2 linked regions of the Fodinicurvata sp. EGI_FJ10296 genome follow. The protein of the gene in region 1 interacts with the protein of each later gene in a pairwise test. Links are inferred from orthologs where the notes say so. Each region holds a gene or a part of one and is shown on either strand. Other genes may lie near its edges.

Region 1 (10,142 bases):
GGATACCTTCAGCGGCAGAGTGCGGATATTCGTGCCTTTCAGCGTGATGAAACGCTGCAGCTTCCGGCATCGCTGGACTATGCGCACATCGGGGGCCTTTCCAATGAAGTTCGAGAGAAGCTGGAAAAAACGCGGCCGGCGACGCTCGGCGCTGCAGGACGAATTCCGGGGGTGACGCCGGCTGCACTCATTCTTTTGCTGCAGCATGTCAGAAGGGTTCGGGCAGCCGGGTCTGAAGGCACCGAAGCTGAAGTCCCTGATGCCGCCTCCCCCAATTCCTGTCCCAAATCACGGCTGAGCGCATGACCAACGAGAAAGCAACCGGCGGATCGACGGCGGCTGCCGGAACCGCCCCCCTCGATATCGGGCCTGCAGAGTTCCAGGCATGGACGGGTGTTTCACGTGAAACGCTCGATCGACTGAAAGTCTACGCCGACCTGCTCATCGAGTGGCAGCGCCGGTTAAACCTGATCGGCGCGACGACCCAGCCCATTCTCTGGCAGCGACATATGCTCGATTCGGCCCAACTCTATCCACTGTTGCCGGCAGAATGTCGCGTGCTGGTCGATCTTGGCGCCGGTGCCGGCTTTCCCGGGCTGGTCCTCGCCGCGATGGGCGTGGCCGAGGTGCATCTTGTAGAAGCCGACAGTCGGAAATCGGCTTTCCTTCGCGAGGCGGCGCAGGCCATGGCCGTGAACGTCAGCATTCACACCCAACGTATCGAGGCCATGGAGCCGTTTCCCGCCGATGTCATCACGGCCCGAGCCCTTGCAGCGCTTTCGGTATTGGTGGACATGAGTCAGCCGTTCACGCATAAAGGGACGGTAATGGCGTTTCCCAAGGGGCGGAATGGTCTGCGGGAAGTCGCGGAAGCGAAAGAGTCCTGGACACGCAAGGGCTGGACACCGGATGTCCGGACGGTTTCCAGCGTGACCGATGCTTCCGCTGCAATCATCCTGATGACCGGCCTGCCCGCGGCGTTCGATGATGCTGATACGCAGGACAAGCGGCCAGCAGCGCCAACGCCGGAGTCGGTCGAAACCCGCAAGCGGTAAAGGAAAGCAACGTGTCGGCCAAATTTATCCAGGACCTTCCCAGCCGGGACATGCCGAACATCGATGGTGCAGTCGTCGCCGAAAAGGACGCCGATGAACGCGGCGGCCGGACTGCGCGCATCCTCGCAATCGCCAATCAGAAGGGCGGTGTCGGCAAGACGACCACGGCGATCAATCTGGGCACAGCGCTGGCCGCCGCTGGCAAGCAGGTTCTCATCATTGATCTGGACCCGCAGGGCAATGCGTCGACAGGCTTGGGTATTCCTCGGGCTAATCGTGGCAAGGGGTCCTACCAGCTGATCCATGGCGAAGCGACCGTCCAGGACGTCACATTGCCCTCTACGGTCCCGGGATTATGGCTGACGCCGTCGGCTGTCGATCTGAGCGGTGCGGAGGTGGAACTCGTGACGGCGCCGCGGCGAGAGTATTATCTGCGCAGCGCGATCCGAAAAGCACCGCCTGATGTCGATTACGTCCTGATTGACTGCCCCCCTGCCCTGGGCTTGCTGACGTTGAACGCCTTGGTCGCGGCCGATGCGGTTCTGGTACCGTTGCAGTGCGAGTTTTATGCGTTGGAAGGGCTTAGCCATTTGATGCGGACGATAGACCGGGTCAAGAAGGCCTACAACCCGTCGCTGGAAATGCAGGGCATGGTTCTGACCATGTTCGACCGCCGCAACAATCTGTCGGATTTAGTCGCACAGGATGTCCGGGAGCATTTCGGCGCCCGCGTCTTCACAACGGTCATACCGCGCAATGTCCGGGTGTCAGAGGCGCCGAGCCACGGCAAGCCGGTGCTCCTCTATGACGTCAACTGTGCCGGCTCAAAAGCCTATATCCACCTTGCCGGGGAACTTCTGAAACGCGACAGCCGGGTGCCTGCGTAATGTCTACTCCTCCCTCCAGACGGCGGCCGAGTCTCGGCCGCGGTCTCGATGCCCTTTTTGCCGACGACGACGACCTTGCGCCGGTAGCCGTGTCCGACGACAACGCCGACGGCACCGGGGATAGCCCGGTCACCCAGCGGCGGGGCGGCGCGACCTTGCCAATCGAAAGTCTGGTGCCCAACCCCTACCAGCCGCGCACCCGCTTCGATGAGGACGAACTGAACGGCCTGGCCGACTCCATCCGCCAGCAAGGCGTTCTGTCGCCTGTGATCGTGCGCGAAGACCCCGACGAAGCCGGCCGCTATCAGATTGTTGCGGGCGAACGCCGCTGGCGCGCGGCACAACTGGCCCAACTGCACGATATACCGGTCATTGTCCGGTCGCTGACCGATGCGGATATTGCCCAGATTGCGTTGCTGGAGAATGTCCAGCGCCAGGATCTTGATGCCGTCGAGGAAGGCGCGGGCTATCGCTGCCTGATCGACCAATTCGGCTATACCCAGGACGGACTTGGCCGAATGCTCGGCAAGAGCCGCAGTCATATCGCCAATACGCTGCGCTTGCTCGATCTGCCCGATGACGTGCTCACCTTGTTGAAGGAGCGGGCGCTGTCGGCCGGTCATGCCCGTGCGCTGCTGTCGCACCCCGACCAAGTTGCAGCGGCGAGGGTCGTGATCGATGAAGGCCTGACGGTCCGTCAGACGGAAGCCCTGGTCAAGGAAGCCCTGGCGCCTGTGGGTGAAAGCGGTGGCGATGACGCGCAAACGGGTGTTCCTGGCGACGATGTCGGCGCTTCAAGCCCGGACGCCGCGGCATTGTCCGGGGCCGCTTTGCGGAACAATGGCCAAAGATCCAAAGACGCCGATACCCTGGCCCTGGAACATGATTTGACCTCGGCCCTCGGACTCAGGGTGTCAATTGATGGCGACAAGTCCGGAGAATCGGGCCGGCTGACGATCCACTATTCCTCGTTCGACCAGCTCGACGATGTTATCCGTCGGATTAGGGGCGGCGGTTGATCGTCCTCGTGCCCGGCTGACAAGCGGGGCCGTGGGGGTTGCACGTCAGGGCCGGTTTATCGTCCCGGACGGCCGGACAATCGAGCAATCTGGAACAATGTCCGTTCGGCCAGCGAGACGTCAGGTATCCCGGTTGATTTGCACTGGATTTCTGCTTCCAGCAGGCGGTCCAGGGCCGACCGGAGCGAGGCTGAGCCCCAGCGGCCAACCTGGCTGATTACCCTGTCCCTGTGCTTCCAGAAAACGGGCGGCTTGATTTCCGCGACTGCCTTTGCAGCCGGCATCCCGGATTCCCGAGCATCGACGGCCGGAACCAGTTTGAGCAAATGGCGCTGTGCGGCCCGCAGGATCCCGACAGTCGTGGCGCCCTGTTCCAGACTTGCGTGGAAGGTTCGCCCGACGATGGCAATCGCGCCGTCAGCAACGGCCAATGCCAGATCGTCCAGCGACCGTTCAGCGGAATCGCCGACACATTGACGAACATCGTCCGCTGTAGCGTGGCGGCTCTCCGCCGTCGAGCCGGCTTCGCTCACGGGCTCGTCCAGATACAGCGCGATTTTCTCGATTTGCCGGCGGGCGACGGCCCTGTCGGATCCGATGGCATCCAACAGCACCTGATGCGCCTCGGTGTCGAGCATCAGACCATTCGCCCGAGCGGTTTCGGTGATGAAGCCACCCATAGCCGCGTTGTCGAGCGGATAACAGCCGATGGCAGCTACGCTGCTGCCGCTGGCCTCTGCTGCTTTCCGCAGCGCGGAGGATGGCTTCAGGTCACCGGCTTCGATCACCACCAGAACCTCGCCCGGCGCCGATGTCGCAAGATCGGCCAGGGCCGCCGCGACGGCTTCGGGGGCCTCGGTCAGTCGAACGACACGTTTGCCACCCAGCAGCGATGGACTGCGGGCCTCGTCGACCAGGCGGGCAGGATCGCCCTTCAGATCTCCCGCACGCAGGTTGACGATTGCGAGGCCTGTGTCCACCTTGTCCGGGCCGCTGCCTAGAAAAGCTTTGATGGCAGCAGATCCGCGGTCCGAGACGAGTCCGGCATCAGGGCCATAGAGGACGACGACAACGGTCTCTTGCGGCAGTCGGGACAGGTAGGCGTCGGCCTTGTTCGGTTGGATCTTAGCCAAGGCGCGCTCGCTTTCTGGCGCATGGGGAGCCGTTAAGGCGTCGGCTCTGCCGCGCGATTGGCCTGAACGGCGCTGAAATGCGTCGCCAGGGCGATGCGAATATCTTCAGCGGTCTGAACCAGAGCCCGTTCGCGCGCGTCCCGTTCCGCGCTCAGCGTTGCAAACTCGTCGTTCTGGCGGTTGTAGCTGGTGATCGTGCGCAGACTGCCGCTTGTCCCCTCGCCGCCGTCGAGAGAGGACAGCGTATACTGAGCCGCCATCGTGAGGTTTCTACGCGTTCCGCTGCGCCCGTCCTGAACCGCCAGATTCGCTTGCGATTCGGTCAATGTGACATTGAGGCGGTATCCGGGATCGACAGGGCGGCCGCGTGGATTGAGCATGCGGATGAGATAGGTCCGCAATTGCTGGCCTTCGCGCTCGGCGATCACCGAGACATCAATGGCTGCGAGCTCTTCTTCGGCGCCCGCACCGCCGAGTGTTCCGTAAACCGGCCTGAATCCGCAGCCGGCCAGAGCCGAAAGCCCGGCCAGCGCCATTCCGGCCTGCAACAGCTGCCGGCGGCTGACCGACGCCTGAGCTGGCGCCCGTTCCGCCGTGCTACGACGCGACGACATTGACGATCCTGTTCGGCACCACGATGACCTTTCGGATGGTTTTCCCATCAATGGCTTTTCGGACGGCGGACTCGGCCAACGCGGCGCTTTCCGCGGCCTCCTTCTCGACATCGCGCGGCAGATCCAGGGTCGCCCGGAGCTTTCCGTTGACCTGAATGCCCATTGTGACCGTGTCCTCGACGGTAAGGGCCGGATCGGCTTTCGGCCAGGGGGTGTCGATGACCAACGCGGAGCCATCCAGATGGGTCCACAGTTCGTCGGCGAGATGGGGCATGATCGGCCCCAGCATCAGAACAGTGGCCTCCAGGGCCTCTCGCAGGGCCCATGCCTCGCCCTCGCCGGTTCCCGGCAGGTCCGCGATGGCGTTGGTCAGTTCCCGCAGGCGGGCGACGGCACGGTTAAGCCGGAAGCCCTCGATGTCCTCGGTCACGCCGGCAATCGTGCGGTGGACAAAGCCGCGCAGGGCCCGGCCCCCGTCTGACATGGCCTGAGGCGCAGGCGTTCCCGCCTTGGGCAGTGGGCACTGCGGTTCGGTAACCAGCCGCCACAGGCGGCTGACATAGCGCCACGCCCCCTCGATGCCGCCGGATGTCCACTCCAGATCGCGTTCGGGCGGGCTGTCGGACAGCAGCAGCAGCCGCGCGGTGTCGGCGCCATAGGTCTCGACCACCGCTTCCAGGCCGACGACATTCTTCTTCGACTTGGACATCTTCTCCAGACGTCCCCGGACGACCGGTGTGCCGTCAGTTATCTTTACGAGCTGTCCGTCCCGTGTCTCGACCTCTTCCGGGTACAGCCAGGCGCCGGTACGGTCCCGGTAGGTCTCGTGACAGACCATCCCCTGGGTCATCAGGCCGGAAAACGGTTCCGTCGCCGACAGGTAGCCGCAATCGCGCAGCGCACGGGTGAAGAACCGCGAGTAAAGCAGGTGCAGAACGGCATGCTCGATACCACCGATATATTGATCGACCGGCATCCAGTAATCGACTGCCGCGCGATCCAGCGGCTGGTCAGAGGCCGGGCTGCAGAACCGGGCGAAATACCACGAGCTTTCGAAGAAAGTATCGAAGGTATCGGTCTCGCGGACCGCCGGCTGGCCCGTCTCCGGACAGGTGGTATATTTCCAGGTCGGGTGGTTTTCGAGCGGATTGCCGGGTTGGCTGAGATCGATATCCCGGGGCAACTCCACGGGAAGCTGATCTTCCGGCACCGGGACCATTGTCCCGTCCTCGCGATACATGACCGGGATCGGGCAGCCCCAGTATCGCTGGCGCGAGACGCCCCAATCCCGCAGGCGATAACGCGTGGATCCGGTTCCGCTGCCTTGTGCCTCCAGCGCTTCGATGACAATGCGTTTCGCAGCGGCGACATCGAGCGGGGCGTCGCCATGCAGCGCACCCAGATCGTAGCGATAGGCCGGCCCGTCGGCATCGACGAAGGCCGTGGCCTCGACATGGAACACTTTCTCGCTGCCGATCAGGCCGGTGGGATTGGCAGTGAAAGCAGCGCGCGTCCTGTCGTCCAGCGCTTCGGCCTCTTCTGCCGATAAGGCCCGAGTATCGGCTGGCCACAGGGCCGGGCGAACGGCAAGCCCATATTTCCGGGCGAAATCCAGATCGCGCTGATCATGGGCCGGGCATCCGAAGATCGCGCCGGTGCCGTACTCCATCAGAACGAAATTGGCGACATAAACGGGGAGCGTGCGCGCGGGATCGAGCGGATGACGCACCTTGAGCCCGGTATCAAATCCCTGTTTTTCGGCCTTCTCGATCGCCTCTTCGCTCGTTCCCTGACGGCGGCATTCGGCGACGAACGCCGCCAGAGCCTGGTCCCTGTCAGCCAGCGCCTCGGCCAGCGGGTGGTCTGGCGAAACGGCGCAGAACGAGGCCGCGAAAATCGTGTCGGGCCGGGTGCTGTAAACGTCCAGCGCGGCCGGCAGATCGCCAGAGCCTCTGTTGTGTCCTGCGCTTTCCGGAACGACAGGAAAAGTCACCGTGGCGCCCTGTGAGCGCCCGATCCAGTTTCGTTGCATCAGGCGGACACGATCTGGCCATTTGTCCAGGCTGTCGAGGCCGTCGAGCAGTTCGTCGGCGTATTGTGTGATTTTCAGGAACCACTGGGTCAGCTTGCGCCGCTCGACCGGCGCGCCAGTACGCCAGCCCTTCCCCTCGATCACCTGCTCGTTTGCCAGGACAGTGTTGTCTACCGGGTCCCAGTTGACCCAGCTTTCCTTGCGATAGGCCAGACCTGCCTTGAGGAAATCGAGAAACATCTTCTGTTCGTGCCGGTAGTAGTCGGGCGAACAGGTGGCCAGCTCGCGGTCCCAGTCATAGGACAGACCGATCAGCTTGAGTTGATCGCCCATCGTTCTGATATTCTCGTATGTCCAGTCGGCCGGATGAACATCGTTCTGAATGGCCGCATTCTCCGCCGGCAAACCGAAGGCATCCCACCCCATTGGATGCAGTACATTGTAGCCGCGCGCCCGGTAAAAGCGGGCCACAACGTCGCCGATGGCGTAATTGCGGACATGACCGACATGGAGCCGTCCCGACGGATAGGGAAACATTTCCAGGACGTAGTATTTTGGCCTGTCCGGGTCTTCGGTTACCGTGAAACTCTTACGGTCGGCCCAGATGTGCTGCCATTTTTCTTCGGTCTCGCGGAAATTGTATCGGGACATTGTTCACCAGTTGGAAATTCGACGCTGGACGGGAATCGAGCAGCGGGCCGTCGGATCGGGAAAGTGGACGCAATGGCATTTACAGCCGTTCGTAACGCCGTTCCCGGACCCGGGCCAGAATCGCGTCCTCGATCTCGGTGGCGGAACCGGGACGTGCCTCGACATCCGTCCACTCACCGGCCGCGTTCTGAATCTGGCGAAACGCCGTTACGTCAAGAGAGGCAGCGGACAATTCGCGGTCGCGGATCCTGACATTCAACCGCACCCGTTCCCCCGGCGACTCCGGCAGCGCGTACCAGTCGGTCAGGATCGTGCCGCCGAATGGATCGGCGGAACGGATCGGCATGAAGGACAGCGTATCGAGAGAGGCGCGCCATATGTCCGCGTTCACGCCGACATTGGACGGGGCGGGCCCCTCGCGGTCGCTGAAGATGACGACCGGTCCCTCGCTTTCCGGCGCTGGGGTATCGAACATGCCGCATCCGGCGACGAAGAGCCCGGCGAAAGCGAGAACGACCCCGGCCGGGACGCGACGGCAATGGTGCCTGTGTCTGGTCATGATGACGATTAATCAGAAATTGCCGTTGCGTTCAAGAGCGACAGCACATCGACCGGCTGAGAATGCCGACAAACGGGGCCCCACCCAATGGACGATCGAGAGTTCAGGTCCCTGACTGCGCTTCGTAGCGATCAAGGGCGCGCGCCATGGCCGCCGCGATGTCCTCGCCGCCCGGCCCTCCGGCCCACCGGTCGGCCGACGCCGGTGTCTCGGGCGCTTCATCGGCCTCATCCCGCATTGGACCGCCCGGATTGTGTCCCTGAACTGTCGGATCCTGCGTGGTCGGGACATCTGCGCCGGCACCCGCAGGGTTCAAACCGAGTGCCATTGCCCGCATGACGGCTTCGGTACGGTAGTCAATGCGGCCATCGCTACCATGACCGGTGCTTTCAGCGACGGCCGGGCTCGCCGCAGCGTCCGAGTCATCGGGCGATGCGCCGCCCGGGGACGGTGATGGGCGGCCTGGTCGGTCGATCGTAACCGTGCGTGGCCCGGTATCGCTGCGTCCAAGGGGGAAAAAGGTGACTGTTTCGCGGACGGTACCGGCATTACCTGGGGCACCTGTCTCCGGTCCGGTCGGCTCCCGGACCCCTGCCAACTGCTCCGTTGCGCCCGATCCCGGGTTTGCCGCACCCGGGTTATTGCTGCCCAGGGCAAGGGTGCCGGCCCAATGTTCCGGCCCAGCGTCGGTTGTGCCCGCACGGGCGTGCCCGGTTGATCCCTGTTCCGTTCCCCGGGCCATCGCCGGGCTGGGTGTTTCAGCCGACGGACCCGTGCCGGACGCCGCTGCCCAATGGCGGGGTTCCCGTGCGTCGTTCCGGTCCGCCACTGCGTCCGCGCCCCTGCCGGTTACGGCGGTGTAAATGTGCCCCATGGGGTCGTTGCCGGTCGTTTCCTCGATCATCGCCGAGGCGACGCCGCCTGCCAAACCCAGAGGGCCGCCGAAGACGCCGGCGCCAAGAACCCGCGAAACCGGTTTGATCTCGTCGCCACTGATATCGCGATAGATCGTGCCGACAACGGGCAGATGGTGGAGTGGGTTGACGATGTCCATGAAATCGCCAAACCCGAAAGATGTGTCCGCCGCTGGGGCGTTGGCCGCTGGGGTGTTGGGCGATCCGCCCGCCCGGGTGGCCGCCGCCGGCGTCTCGGACCCCGGACGGTCCGACCGGGGTCGCTCGGCCCCGGCGCGGTCCGAAAACTGACGCGCCGTTGTTGTGCCCCCGGCGGCCCAATGCTGACTGACATCGATCGACATGATTGTATCTCCGGTGACTCCGAGCCGGCCGAAGCGACTGACATTCGGGTCGAACAGGCCCTCGACCATGAATCAAAGCAAGAGATGTGCCAGTGCGACCGGAGAACGATGGAACGCCGAAATATGCGACCGGTCTACGTCGGGAAGCGCCGTACTCGGGGGTACTGCGGGGGCAGGCGGGCAATGATTGCCCATCGGACGCCCACTAGGGGCGCCGTCTTCCCGGCATAAACTGCCGGGTGGGAGGATAGTACCGGAGCCCGTTCAAAGCAGAATGTGGCCACTGCGATCGCGTTTGGTGCGAAGATAGAATTCGTTGTGACCGTTGGCCGGGAATTCATGGGCCACCCGTTCGGCAACGTCGATGCCGAATCTCTGCAGTTGAGCCACCTTGTCGGGGTTGTTCGTCAGCAAGCGAACCGATTCGACCCCCAGCAGATCGAGCATCCTGACTGCGGGGCGATAGATTCGTTCGTCGGCGTCATAGCCGAGCATTTCGTTGGCATCGACGGTGTCGAAATCATCATCCTGAAGCCGATAGGCGCGGAGCTTGTTGATGAGACCGATGCCACGCCCTTCCTGAGCGAGATACAACAGCACCCCGCTGCCGGATCGCGCAATTTCGGCGATCGCGCCGCGCAGCTGTTCGCCGCAGTCGCAGCGCATCGACCCCAGCAAATCGCCGGTAAAACATTCCGAGTGAAGGCGAATCAGCACGGGAGCGCTGGTATCCGGCGACCCGATCACGATCGCCAGATGCTCTTGTCCGCCGTCGGTCGGCCGAAAGGCGACGACTTCCGTGGCATGTGCAAGATCAAGCGGGACCCGGGCGCGCGCCACGGGGTAGAGGCTGCGGGCGCCGTAATCCTCGTACTGGTCGATGTCGAAGGCCGTGACGGAAAGGCAGTCTGTTTTTGACAGAAGCCGCTCTACC
Region 2 (9,929 bases), on another replicon or contig:
ATCGAAGGCCCGGAAGTGCCGGTCATGGACGGATCGGCCGCCCCATTCGTCCGGCTGTTCGACGCCGTCGGAAGGCGCACGCTGCCGGCAAGCCGCAATGTCATCCGCGTCCTGAAAACGGTGTCCGTGGCTGACGGCAATCGCTCGGTAGCCATATCGCCTTCAGCAACCTGCCAGTTCACGATGGAAATCGACTTCCAGGCGATTTCGGTCGGGCGCCAACGCGGCAGCATCCATCTGACGACGGACCTTTTTGCCGAGTCCATCGCACCGGCCCGGACATTCGGTTTCCTCCGCGATGTCGCAGCGCTGCAGGCCAGTGGTCTCGCCAAGGGCGGCAGTCTGGAGAACGCGATCGTCGTCGATGATGACGCGGGTATCATGAACCCTGGCGGCCTGCGGTTCGCCGACGAATTCGTCCGCCACAAGATCCTCGACAGCATCGGCGATCTTTATCTGGCTGGCGCGCCAATTGTCGGACATTTCCACGGCGTCCGGTCGGGTCACGCGCTGAACAATCTGCTGCTTCGGACGCTGTTCGCGGACGACTCCGCCTGGTGCTACGACACGGCGGACGTGCCGTTCGAGGCACCGGTGACACACGAATACAGGAGCCTGGCCGCTATCGCATGAGCGGCTGCGCGTTCCGGACCGGTCCCCTTCCCTCACCACATCTGCGGCCCGATGATCGGTCCACACTCCGGACGGCGAGACGAACGGGGCTTGTGCGGGGATGCCTACTCCGTGCTATACAGGCGCCGTGTCCGGCGGGACTCACCTTCGAGTATGCAGGGTTTCGACGATGAATAGACCGGTTTCAAGGCGCTCGACATCAGCCACGGCACGCTTAGCGATCGCGATCGCCCTAAGCGTCGGCCTGGCGGCCTGCGCGTCATCCGACGAAGAAGCAGCCTATGTCGAAAGGCCGCCGGAAAACATCTATGCCGAGGCCCAGGATACGCTGGAATCGGGCTCGTATCGCACGGCCGCTCAGCTCTTCGACGAGGTCGAGCGCCAGCATCCCTATTCCGAATGGTCGACGCGCTCGCAGATCATGGCCGGCTTCGCGCGATACGAGAATCGCGATTACGACGAGGCGATCGAGACGCTCGACCGCTTCATTCAGCTTCATCCCGGTCATCCCAATGTCGATTATGCCTATTATCTCAAGGCCCTGAGCTACTATGAGCAAATCGTTGACGTGGACCGCGATCAGGCCATGACGCAACGGGCGATGGATGCCCTGGAAGACCTGATCAACAGGTTCCCGGAATCCGAATACGCGCGGGACGCGGAGCTCAAATACGATCTGACGCTTGATCAACTCGCCGGCAAGGAAATGACCGTCGGCCGATATTATCTTGAGCAAGGGCATTATAACGGCGCCATAGGCCGATTCCGCACCGTGATCGAGGATTACGATACCACGACCCACGTGCCCGAAGCGCTTCACCGACTGGTAGAGGCCTTCCTGGCTCTGGGGCTGCGCGAGCAGGCGCGTGTCTCCGCCTCTGTGCTGGGCTACAACTATCCCGGCAGCGACTGGTATATCGACAGCTATGCACTTCTGGTCGATGAAGGCGTGCGCCCACCGGACGAACGCGGATTCGTTGAGCGGACGCTGGACGCGATATTCTGATGATCCGTCTCCAATGATCCGCTGATTACAACCGGGACCGGCCGATGCTCACCGCCCTGACGATCCAGAACATCGTTCTGATCGAACGGTTGACGGTTTCCTTTTCCACCGGACTGACCGCCTTGACCGGAGAAACGGGTGCCGGAAAATCGATCCTGCTGGATGCCCTGGGTCTGGCGCTTGGCGGCCGGGCCGATAGCGGACTGGTTCGTCAGGGCGCCGAGCGGGCATCGGTGACGGCCGAATTCGATATTCACAACACCCATCGCGTTCACGACGTTCTGGCCGACCAGGGTCTGCGGACCGATGACGGCGATCGCCTTGTCCTGCGGCGCACCGTCGGACAGGACGGCCGCAGCCGGGCCCATATAAACGACCAGCCCGTCAGTATCGGCATGCTTCGAACCGTCGGCGATCTGCTGGTCGAAGTGCATGGGCAGTTCGAAACCCACGGCCTGTTGGATGCGCGCACCCATATCGATGTGCTCGATGCTTTTGCCGGACTGGATGCCGCGCTGCAGACCACGGCCGGCGCCTGGACCGCGTGGCGTTCGGCAGCAAAGGCCAGGGCCGACGCCGAACGCCAAGCCGAAGAAGCCCGACGGGAAGAAGAATATCTACGCCTGACGCTGGAAGAATTCGACGCCCTGACGCCGGAGGAAGGCGAAGAGGATCGGCTGGTCGAACAGCGCACCTTCCTGATGAATCGCGAGAAGATCGCAACCGCCATCAACGCGGCGCTCGAAGGCATCAGCGGCCACAAGGGTGCCGTATCGGGTGTCGTCACCGCCCAGAAGGCGCTTGATCGGGTCGGCGGACAGGCCGGCAACCGGTTCGATGCCGTCATCGAGGGGATCGACCGCGCACTGGCAGAGCTGGAAGAGGTGCGCACGGAACTGGAATCGGTCGGCGCGGACATGGATCTGGACAGCCGCGAACTCGAACGCATCGATGACCGGCTTCACGCATTACGGGATCTGGGCCGCAAGCACCGCGTTCCGGTTACCGAACTCGCCGCGTTGCACAAGGCCGTCGCTGATCGGCTGGCCCTGATCGATTCCCAGGACGACCGGCTTGGCGGCCTCGCCGCCACCGAAGCCGAAACCAGAAAGACTTACGAAGATGCCGCCGCCGTCGTGGCGGAATACCGCCGCCAGGCTGCCGAACGTCTGGACCGGGCGATGGCGGCTGAATTGCCGCCGCTGAAGCTCGACAAGGCCCGCTTCGAGACCTCCGTCGAAGCGGTGTCCGAACGTGAATGGGGGCCATCCGGCACCGATCGGGTCACCTTTCTGGTTGCAACCAATCCCGGAACGACACCCGGGCCGATTAACCGGATCGCCTCCGGCGGCGAACTGGCGCGGTTCATGCTGGCGCTCAAGGTCGTTCTGGCCGAGGGCCAGCGACAGGCCGGCGCCGCGCCCACACTGGTGTTCGACGAGGTCGATACCGGCATCGGCGGCGCCGTCGCCGACGCGGTGGGCGAGCGTCTCGGCCGGTTGGCCACCGGATCGCAGATACTGGTCGTCACCCATAGTCCACAGGTTGCCGCGCGGGCCGAAAGCCATGCCAAGGTCGAGAAGACGGCGCCAACCACGGGCGGTGTGGCCGAGGATTCACAGGAAAGTCTGGCGACGGTGGTGCGCCCGCTTGACCTGGTCGAGCGGCGGGAGGAAATTGCCCGTATGCTGTCCGGCGCAGCCGTGACCGATGCCGCCCGCGCCGCCGCCGACAGCCTCATGGCCCATCACCCCGCCCCGCCCGGCAAGAGAAAAGGCGGGCGCGGCACCACCGGAAAATCGGCATGACCGGCACACTCCCCGATACCTATGCCGACAAGGATGTCAGCGATCTGACCGCCGACGAGGCAGCGGCGGAGCATGCCGTTTTGGCGGCAGCGATCGCCCATCATGACCGGGCCTACTATCAGCAGGACGCGCCGGAAATCGACGACGCCGAGTACGACGCCCTTCGCCGCCGGATCGAGGCGGTGGAGGCGTGGTTTCCCGAGCTTCGAACGGCCGACAGCCCGACCCAGCGGGTCGGCGCCGCCCCGGCGGCCGGGTTCGCCAAGGTGCGCCACCGCGTGGCCATGCTGTCGCTCGGCAATGCGTTCGAAGAGAGTGACGTCGTCGATTTCATCGCCCGCATCCGGCGCTTTCTTTCGCTGGCGGATGACGCCGGGCTGGCCATGATCGCCGAACCCAAAGTGGACGGGCTTTCGTGCTCGCTGCGCTATGAAGACGGCGTTCTGGTACGGGCCGCAACGCGCGGCGACGGCCAGGAGGGCGAGGACATCACCCGCAATGTCCAGACCATCGACGACCACAATCTGCCCAAGACGTTGAAGGACGCCCCCGCCGTCGTCGAAATCCGCGGCGAGATCTACATGACGCGAAACGACTTCAGGGAATTGAACGAGCGTCAGGCGGCCGCCGGCCGGACCGTGTTCGCCAACCCCCGCAACGCCGCCGCCGGATCGGTGCGTCAGCTCGACGTCGCGATCACGCGCGACCGGCCGTTGCGGTTCTTTGCCTATACCTGGGGAGAGATCAGCGCGCCGCTGGGCGAAACGCAGTCGGGTGTGCGCGCGCGATTTGCCGACTGGGGTTTCGCGCTGAACGAGCCCGCCGCGCTCTGCCATTCGGCTGAGGAACTTCTGGCCCACTATCACCGCATCGCGGAGGAACGGGCAACCTATGCCTATGAAATCGACGGCGTCGTCTACAAGGTAGACCGGCTCGACTGGCAGGAGCGGCTGGGCTATGTCTCGCGCGCGCCGCGCTGGGCGATCGCGCATAAATTCCCCGCCGAGCAGGCCCACACCATCCTGAACAACATTTCCATTCAGGTCGGCCGCACCGGAGCGCTGACGCCGGTCGCCGAACTGGAACCGGTCACGGTCGGCGGCGTGGTGGTCAGCAGGGCGACCCTGCACAACGAAGACGAAATGGCCCGCAAGGACGTGCGCAAGGGCGATACCGTCATCGTCCAGCGTGCCGGCGACGTGATTCCGCAGATCGTCGGCGTCGTTCTGGAGCGCCGCCCCGTCGGCGCCGAACGGTTCGAAATGCCCGACCATTGCCCCGATTGCGGATCGGAAGCGGTTCGGCCCGTGGGCGAGGTCGTCCGCCGATGCACCGGTGGTCTGATCTGCCCCGCCCAGGCCAAGGAACGCCTGAAACACTTCGTCAGCCGCGATGCCTTCGATATCGAAGGGCTTGGCGGGCGGACCATGGAGCAGTTCCACAATCGCGGCATCGTCACAACGCCGGTCGATATCTTCACGCTGCAGGACCGCAACGAGCGGGGCTTCAAGGATCATCCGCCGCTGGGCAACTGGCAGGGCTGGGGTCCGAAATCGGTGAAGAAACTGTTCGCGGCCATAGACGAACGTCGCCGCATTCCACTGGACCGGTTCATCTATGCGCTGGGGATACGCCATGTCGGACAGGCGACCGCCCGGCTTCTGGCGCGCGTCTATGGCACCTGGCCCGCGTTCCGCGCCGCGATGGAAGCCGCCGCCGATCCCGACGGCGCCGCCTTTCGCGAATTGACGGATATCGACCAGATCGGCCGGGTCATGGCCGAGGAAATCGTGGCCTTCTTCCACGAACCCCATAACCGCGAGCTTCTCGACACGCTTGCCGGTGCGGCCGGTGACGGTGAGCCGACTGCCGGCATCGTCACGGTGGAACCGTTCGAAGCACCGGATTCCGGCGCTGGCGACACGCCGATCCGCGGCAAAACCATCGTCTTTACCGGTAGCATGGAAACCATGAGTCGCCCGGAGGCCAAGGCCCGCGCGGAAATGCTGGGCGCGAAGGTCGCCGGCTCGGTCTCGAAAAAAACCGACTTCGTCGTCGTCGGCGCCGATGCCGGGTCAAAAGAGGCCAAGGCGCGAGAACTGGGCGTTACCGTGCTGTCGGAAGAAGAGTGGCGCACCATGATCGACGAACAGGCCTGAAGCCGTCACGTGTCCGGTGCCAGCCACCATTGCCCCGCGGACCCGCCATCTGATGCCCAGTCAGCCCCCCTTCGCGCTACCGGCTTTCATCGCGGTCCTGCTGTTGACCGCCGTGATTATCGCCAGACGAGGACGGGGCAAACGCTGGTTCGGGCTTTTCACGCCGATTACGATCATGTTGGCGGTCTCGGCAATCCTGATCGTCATCGGCGGGTTGCGCTGGCGGTATGACGGGGCGCTGCTCGGCATCGCGCAGACCTTGCTGGCCGCCTCGATGCCGCCCCTGGTCTGGCGGGTCTTCACCCGCTTGACCGAGCCCGGAACACGCGCAGTCGCAAGGCCATGGCTGCATAGCCTGCCCCCACTTACCGTTGCGGCCATGCTGGTCATCCATCCCATCTGGCCGCTGCCAATCGATGCCGCCATCGGCATCATCTTTCTCGGCTACGGGGTTCAACTGGTGCGGCTCGTCGCGCCCGGGGCCGACACCCTCGTTTGTTCACGGCTCGAAGCGACGGCCACTTCGCGGCTGTCGTTCCTGATCGCCGGCCTCGCCATGGCTGGATCGGGGGTCGTCGACATCGCCATCGCCATTGATTTCGCCGTGGCAGAAGGCCGGCATGCCCGCCTCATTGTCGGATATGCACATTTTGTTGTGCTGGGGTGTCTGGCCGTCGCGGCCGCACTAATGGAAGAACCCGCGCCGCGGCCGGCGGAGACCCCGGACGACCGCCCACAATCCGGGGATGCCGGGGAAGACGACGCGGTAATCCTGGCGTTCGATACGCTGATGACCGATCTTCAACTGTACCGCGACCCCGATCTGACGCTCGACCGGATCGCGCGGCGCCTGAAGATACCTGCGCGTCGGATCTCGGGCGCCGTCAATCGCCGCGGCAACCGGAATGTTTCCCAACTGGTCAACGGCTTCCGGATTGACCGGGCGGCGCGGCAGCTCCGTGAAACCGACATGTCGGTTACAGAGATCATGTTCGATTGCGGGTTCCAGACGAAATCGAACTTCAACCGTGAATTCCGACGAACATTCGGCCAAAGCCCAACCGAATTCCGCAGCAAGGCGGCGCCGGAAACACAGCCCGGGCTGCCCTATTCCAAGCCTGGCGCATCGGAAAGAAAGTCCGCCAGCAATCCGCCGACCATGCGATGAATTTCCGCGCGATCGGTGTCGGCATCCGGCGCATCGCGGCAAACGACGCCATCGCCCGGCGCCTCGGCTTCCAGCATGTCGATCGCACCGGGCTTGCAACGGCGCCGAAAGGAAAAATGCGCAGCCCCCTCGGCACGATGATACAGGCCCATTCGAAGATGACGGGTCAGATATTCCGATTCCAGTTCGGCCGGTATGGCGGGCGTGTCCGCCGCCGCACTGACGACCAGAACCGGCACATCGACCACGGCCAGACTGTCTGGCGTCAGCCCCCGCGCCATGCCGATATCCAGCACGGCAGCAGCCCCGACGCGGTCGTCATGCCGGCTTTCGGCCAAAGCCGCGCGATCGGCATGTAATCGCCCGGCGCCGATGGCATCGAACAGGTCGCAGGCTTCCAGTTCCGGCCGGTCAACGCAATCGGTTTCGAAACGATCGACATCGAAACGAGCCCCGGCCACCTGCATCGCCGTCAACCCGCCCAGCGAATGCCCGATCACGGCGACCCGGTCGTCGGAAACACGCCCGTCAAATCCGTCGAAGGTCGAAACGGCGTCGATGGTTCGGCTGATGTCGGTTGCGCGCGCCCAAAGGCGGGCAGCCTGGCTGGAGTCCCGATCGCGGGTGGTGGTGCCGGGATGGTTCGGCGCCGCCACGACGAATCCCCGTTCGACCAGCAGGTCGGCCAGCCAGACCTGATTGGTCCAGTTACCGCCATAGCCGTGCGAGAGCACCGCCAACGGCCACGGACGATCCCGCGCGCCCGGACGTACAGGCGCGTCGGGAAGTACAGAGACCCCGAAGAATGCCGGGTTCTCACCCAGCTGTATCGGTTCCGGGCCCGCTTCTGCCGGATACCAGACAGCGACTTCAAGCGGCCGATCGCCATGCGGATCGGCAACCGCAATTTCAGTAAACCCGACAGCGGCAGCAGCCGGAAACGAGGCACCAAAAAGGCCCAGAACGACAAGGGCAGGCGAAAGGGATGGTTTCATGGCACGGACTCCGAAGCGGAAATGGTGACGCTGCCGGAATGAATGACGCGTCACGCTGACCGCTGGCGACCTGAATCACGATTCAGTACCTCCGGAGCCCGGCTTTCTACTTCTCAGTCGGCACATGCAGAAACGCCGGAAACTTCTCCACCCAGGCCATCATGTCGGCGAAGGCCAGCTCTGGTGTGTACGACGGCTGAAATCCAGTGTCCGCGACAAGGCGCGTCGTCGACATCGGCGCGCGGTCTGCCAGCTCGTGCAGATTTATGGTCGCAGCACCCGGTTCGTCGACCAGACCATGCACGAAACTCGGATACCGCCCGGCCAGCAGAACGCACCAGTCCTCGACCGACCATACGGCATCCGGACCCGGGCCCACGTGATAGATCGGGTGCTTCAGGGTTTCAGCCGACAACAGGCGTACAAGCGCATCGGCGACATCGCGGTTGTAAATCCAGTCCCGGCGGCAGGGCCGGGTAAAGCGGGCGGGCCGGTCCGAAAGCGCGGCAACGGTCGCCTGAAAGATCGGGTTCAGGGTGTCGCGGACACCGGTGGCATGCTCCCATGGGCCGAACACGGAGCTGAGCCGCGCGATCGTGACATTCATGCTCCACAGGTCGCCAAGCCGGCGGATAAGCCCCTCACCGGCGAGCTTCGTCACTCCATAAAGGGCCGCCGGCCGCGGTACGGTCTTGTCCTCGTCTATCAGATCGGTCTCGTAGACGACCGGGCCATAGACGGCATTGGAGGAAACGTGAACCAGCCGTTGGATGCCGTTGGCGCGCATGGCCCGCGCGACGGCAAGCGTACCACCGACATTGATATCGACGATGCTTTCCGGGTCGTGGCTCTCGCGTTCGGGCCCGGCCGTGACAGCAGCCATATGGATGACGCCGCCGACTTTCGTGTCGCCAAAGATCTGCGTCAGGGCGCTCGCGTCGCGTATGTCTGCCTCGATCGGCGTCACCAATGCGCCACCTTCGGACTGGACCTCCTGCCACCACGACGCCAGAGCTTGGGGCGGCGCGCGGTGATCGATCGCCGCCACGCGGTGACCGGCCCGCGACAGGTGTTCCACGAGGACCGATCCGACGACGCCCGCAGCACCGGTTACGGCAATGGTGTTCATTGTCGGCTCCTGCATCACCGATATACCAGCGTCGGCAGCCAAAGGCTGACGGCCGGAATGAATGTGACCAGTATCAGTACGATGCCCAACGGAATGAAGAATGGAAGAACCGCCCTCACGCAGTGTTCGAACGGCATGTCTCCGACTTTGGACAGCACGTGAAGGATAAGGCCGACCGGCGGCGTCAACAGGCCCAGCATCAGGTTCAGAACCACGATAATGCCGAACTGAACGGGATCGAGGCCGATGGCGGCAACGATCGGTAACAGGATCGGAACGATGATCGTCATCGCCGCGATCGGCTCCATGAACAGCCCCAGCACCAGCAGGATCAGATTGATGCCGATCAGTATCAGTATCCTGTTCTCGGTAATGCCCGTCACCCATTCCGTGACATGGACGGCAATCCGCTCGGTCGTCAGTATCCAGCCGAAGACAGACGCCGCGCCGACGATAAGCAATATGACCGCCGTGGTCTCCACCGTGTCCATCGTGATTTCGACCAGATCGCGGGCGCCGACGGTTCGATAGACCACGATCGACAGGAACAGCGCATACGCCACGGCGGCGGTCGCGGCTTCCGTCGGTGTAAAGACGCCGAACATGATGCCGCCGATGATGATCACGGGCGTCAACAGGGACAGGAAGGCCCGCCGGAACGACGACCACAGAACGGAGACCGAGAAGGCCTGATCGCGCGGATACCCGCGCCGTCTGGCGAACCACCAGACCATGACCATCAGCGATACCGCCATCAGCAGGCCCGGAACGACGCCGGCCAGAAACAGCTGGCCGATCGAGGTCGAGGCCAGCACCCCGAAGACGACCAGCGTCAGGCTGGGCGGAATGATGGGGCCGATCACGGACGAAGCGCCGGTTATCGCCGCCGCGAAATCCCGGTCATAGCCGGCGTCGCGCATCGCCTTGATTTCGATCGCCCCGAGACCCCCGACATCGGCAACCGCCGTGCCCGACATGCCGGAGAAAATGACGGAAACGCCGACATTCACATGGCCAAGTCCGCCCCGCAT

The links.
Region 2: the proteins of leuS (region 1) and ligA interact in binary tests that used the Escherichia coli proteins (3 or more experiments, as listed by UniProt). The link is inferred for Fodinicurvata sp. EGI_FJ10296 from one-to-one orthologs.

Annotation. Positions count from the first base shown.
Region 1 is NZ_JBFCVL010000001.1:424,200-434,341, reverse strand. The notes cover bases 4,492-7,703. They hold leuS (leucine--tRNA ligase), read right to left. Parts: upstream 7,392-7,703; coding sequence 4,692-7,391; downstream 4,492-4,691. Other genes in these bases: ABZ728_RS01935 (DUF3576 domain-containing protein), read right to left, coding at 7,471-7,703; lptE (LPS assembly lipoprotein LptE), read right to left, coding at 4,492-4,708. Outside these bases: tRNA uridine-5-carboxymethylaminomethyl(34) synthesis enzyme MnmG, read left to right, coding at 1-306; 16S rRNA (guanine(527)-N(7))-methyltransferase RsmG, read left to right, coding at 303-1,055; ABZ728_RS01960 (ParA family protein), read left to right, coding at 1,106-1,942; ABZ728_RS01955 (ParB/RepB/Spo0J family partition protein), read left to right, coding at 1,942-2,961; holA (DNA polymerase III subunit delta), read right to left, coding at 3,018-4,094; more of lptE, read right to left, coding at 4,127-4,491; more of ABZ728_RS01935, read right to left, coding at 7,704-7,950; ABZ728_RS01930 (hypothetical protein), read right to left, coding at 8,054-9,208; ribA (GTP cyclohydrolase II), read right to left, coding at 9,473-10,142.
Region 2 is NZ_JBFCVL010000006.1:161,344-171,272, reverse strand. What follows is about bases 3,026-6,024. They hold ligA (NAD-dependent DNA ligase LigA), read left to right. Parts: upstream 3,026-3,443; coding sequence 3,444-5,606; downstream 5,607-6,024. Other genes in these bases: ABZ728_RS14495 (helix-turn-helix transcriptional regulator), read left to right, coding at 5,659-6,024; recN (DNA repair protein RecN), read left to right, coding at 3,026-3,447. Also shown: lpxC (UDP-3-O-acyl-N-acetylglucosamine deacetylase), read left to right, coding at 1-633; outer membrane protein assembly factor BamD, read left to right, coding at 803-1,639; more of recN, read left to right, coding at 1,684-3,025; more of ABZ728_RS14495, read left to right, coding at 6,025-6,774; ABZ728_RS14490 (alpha/beta fold hydrolase), read right to left, coding at 6,714-7,769; ABZ728_RS14485 (NAD(P)-dependent oxidoreductase), read right to left, coding at 7,876-8,898; ABZ728_RS14480 (TRAP transporter large permease), read right to left, coding at 8,913-9,929. UniProt on the Escherichia coli protein: DNA ligase that catalyzes the formation of phosphodiester linkages between 5'-phosphoryl and 3'-hydroxyl groups in double-stranded DNA using NAD as a coenzyme and as the energy source for the reaction.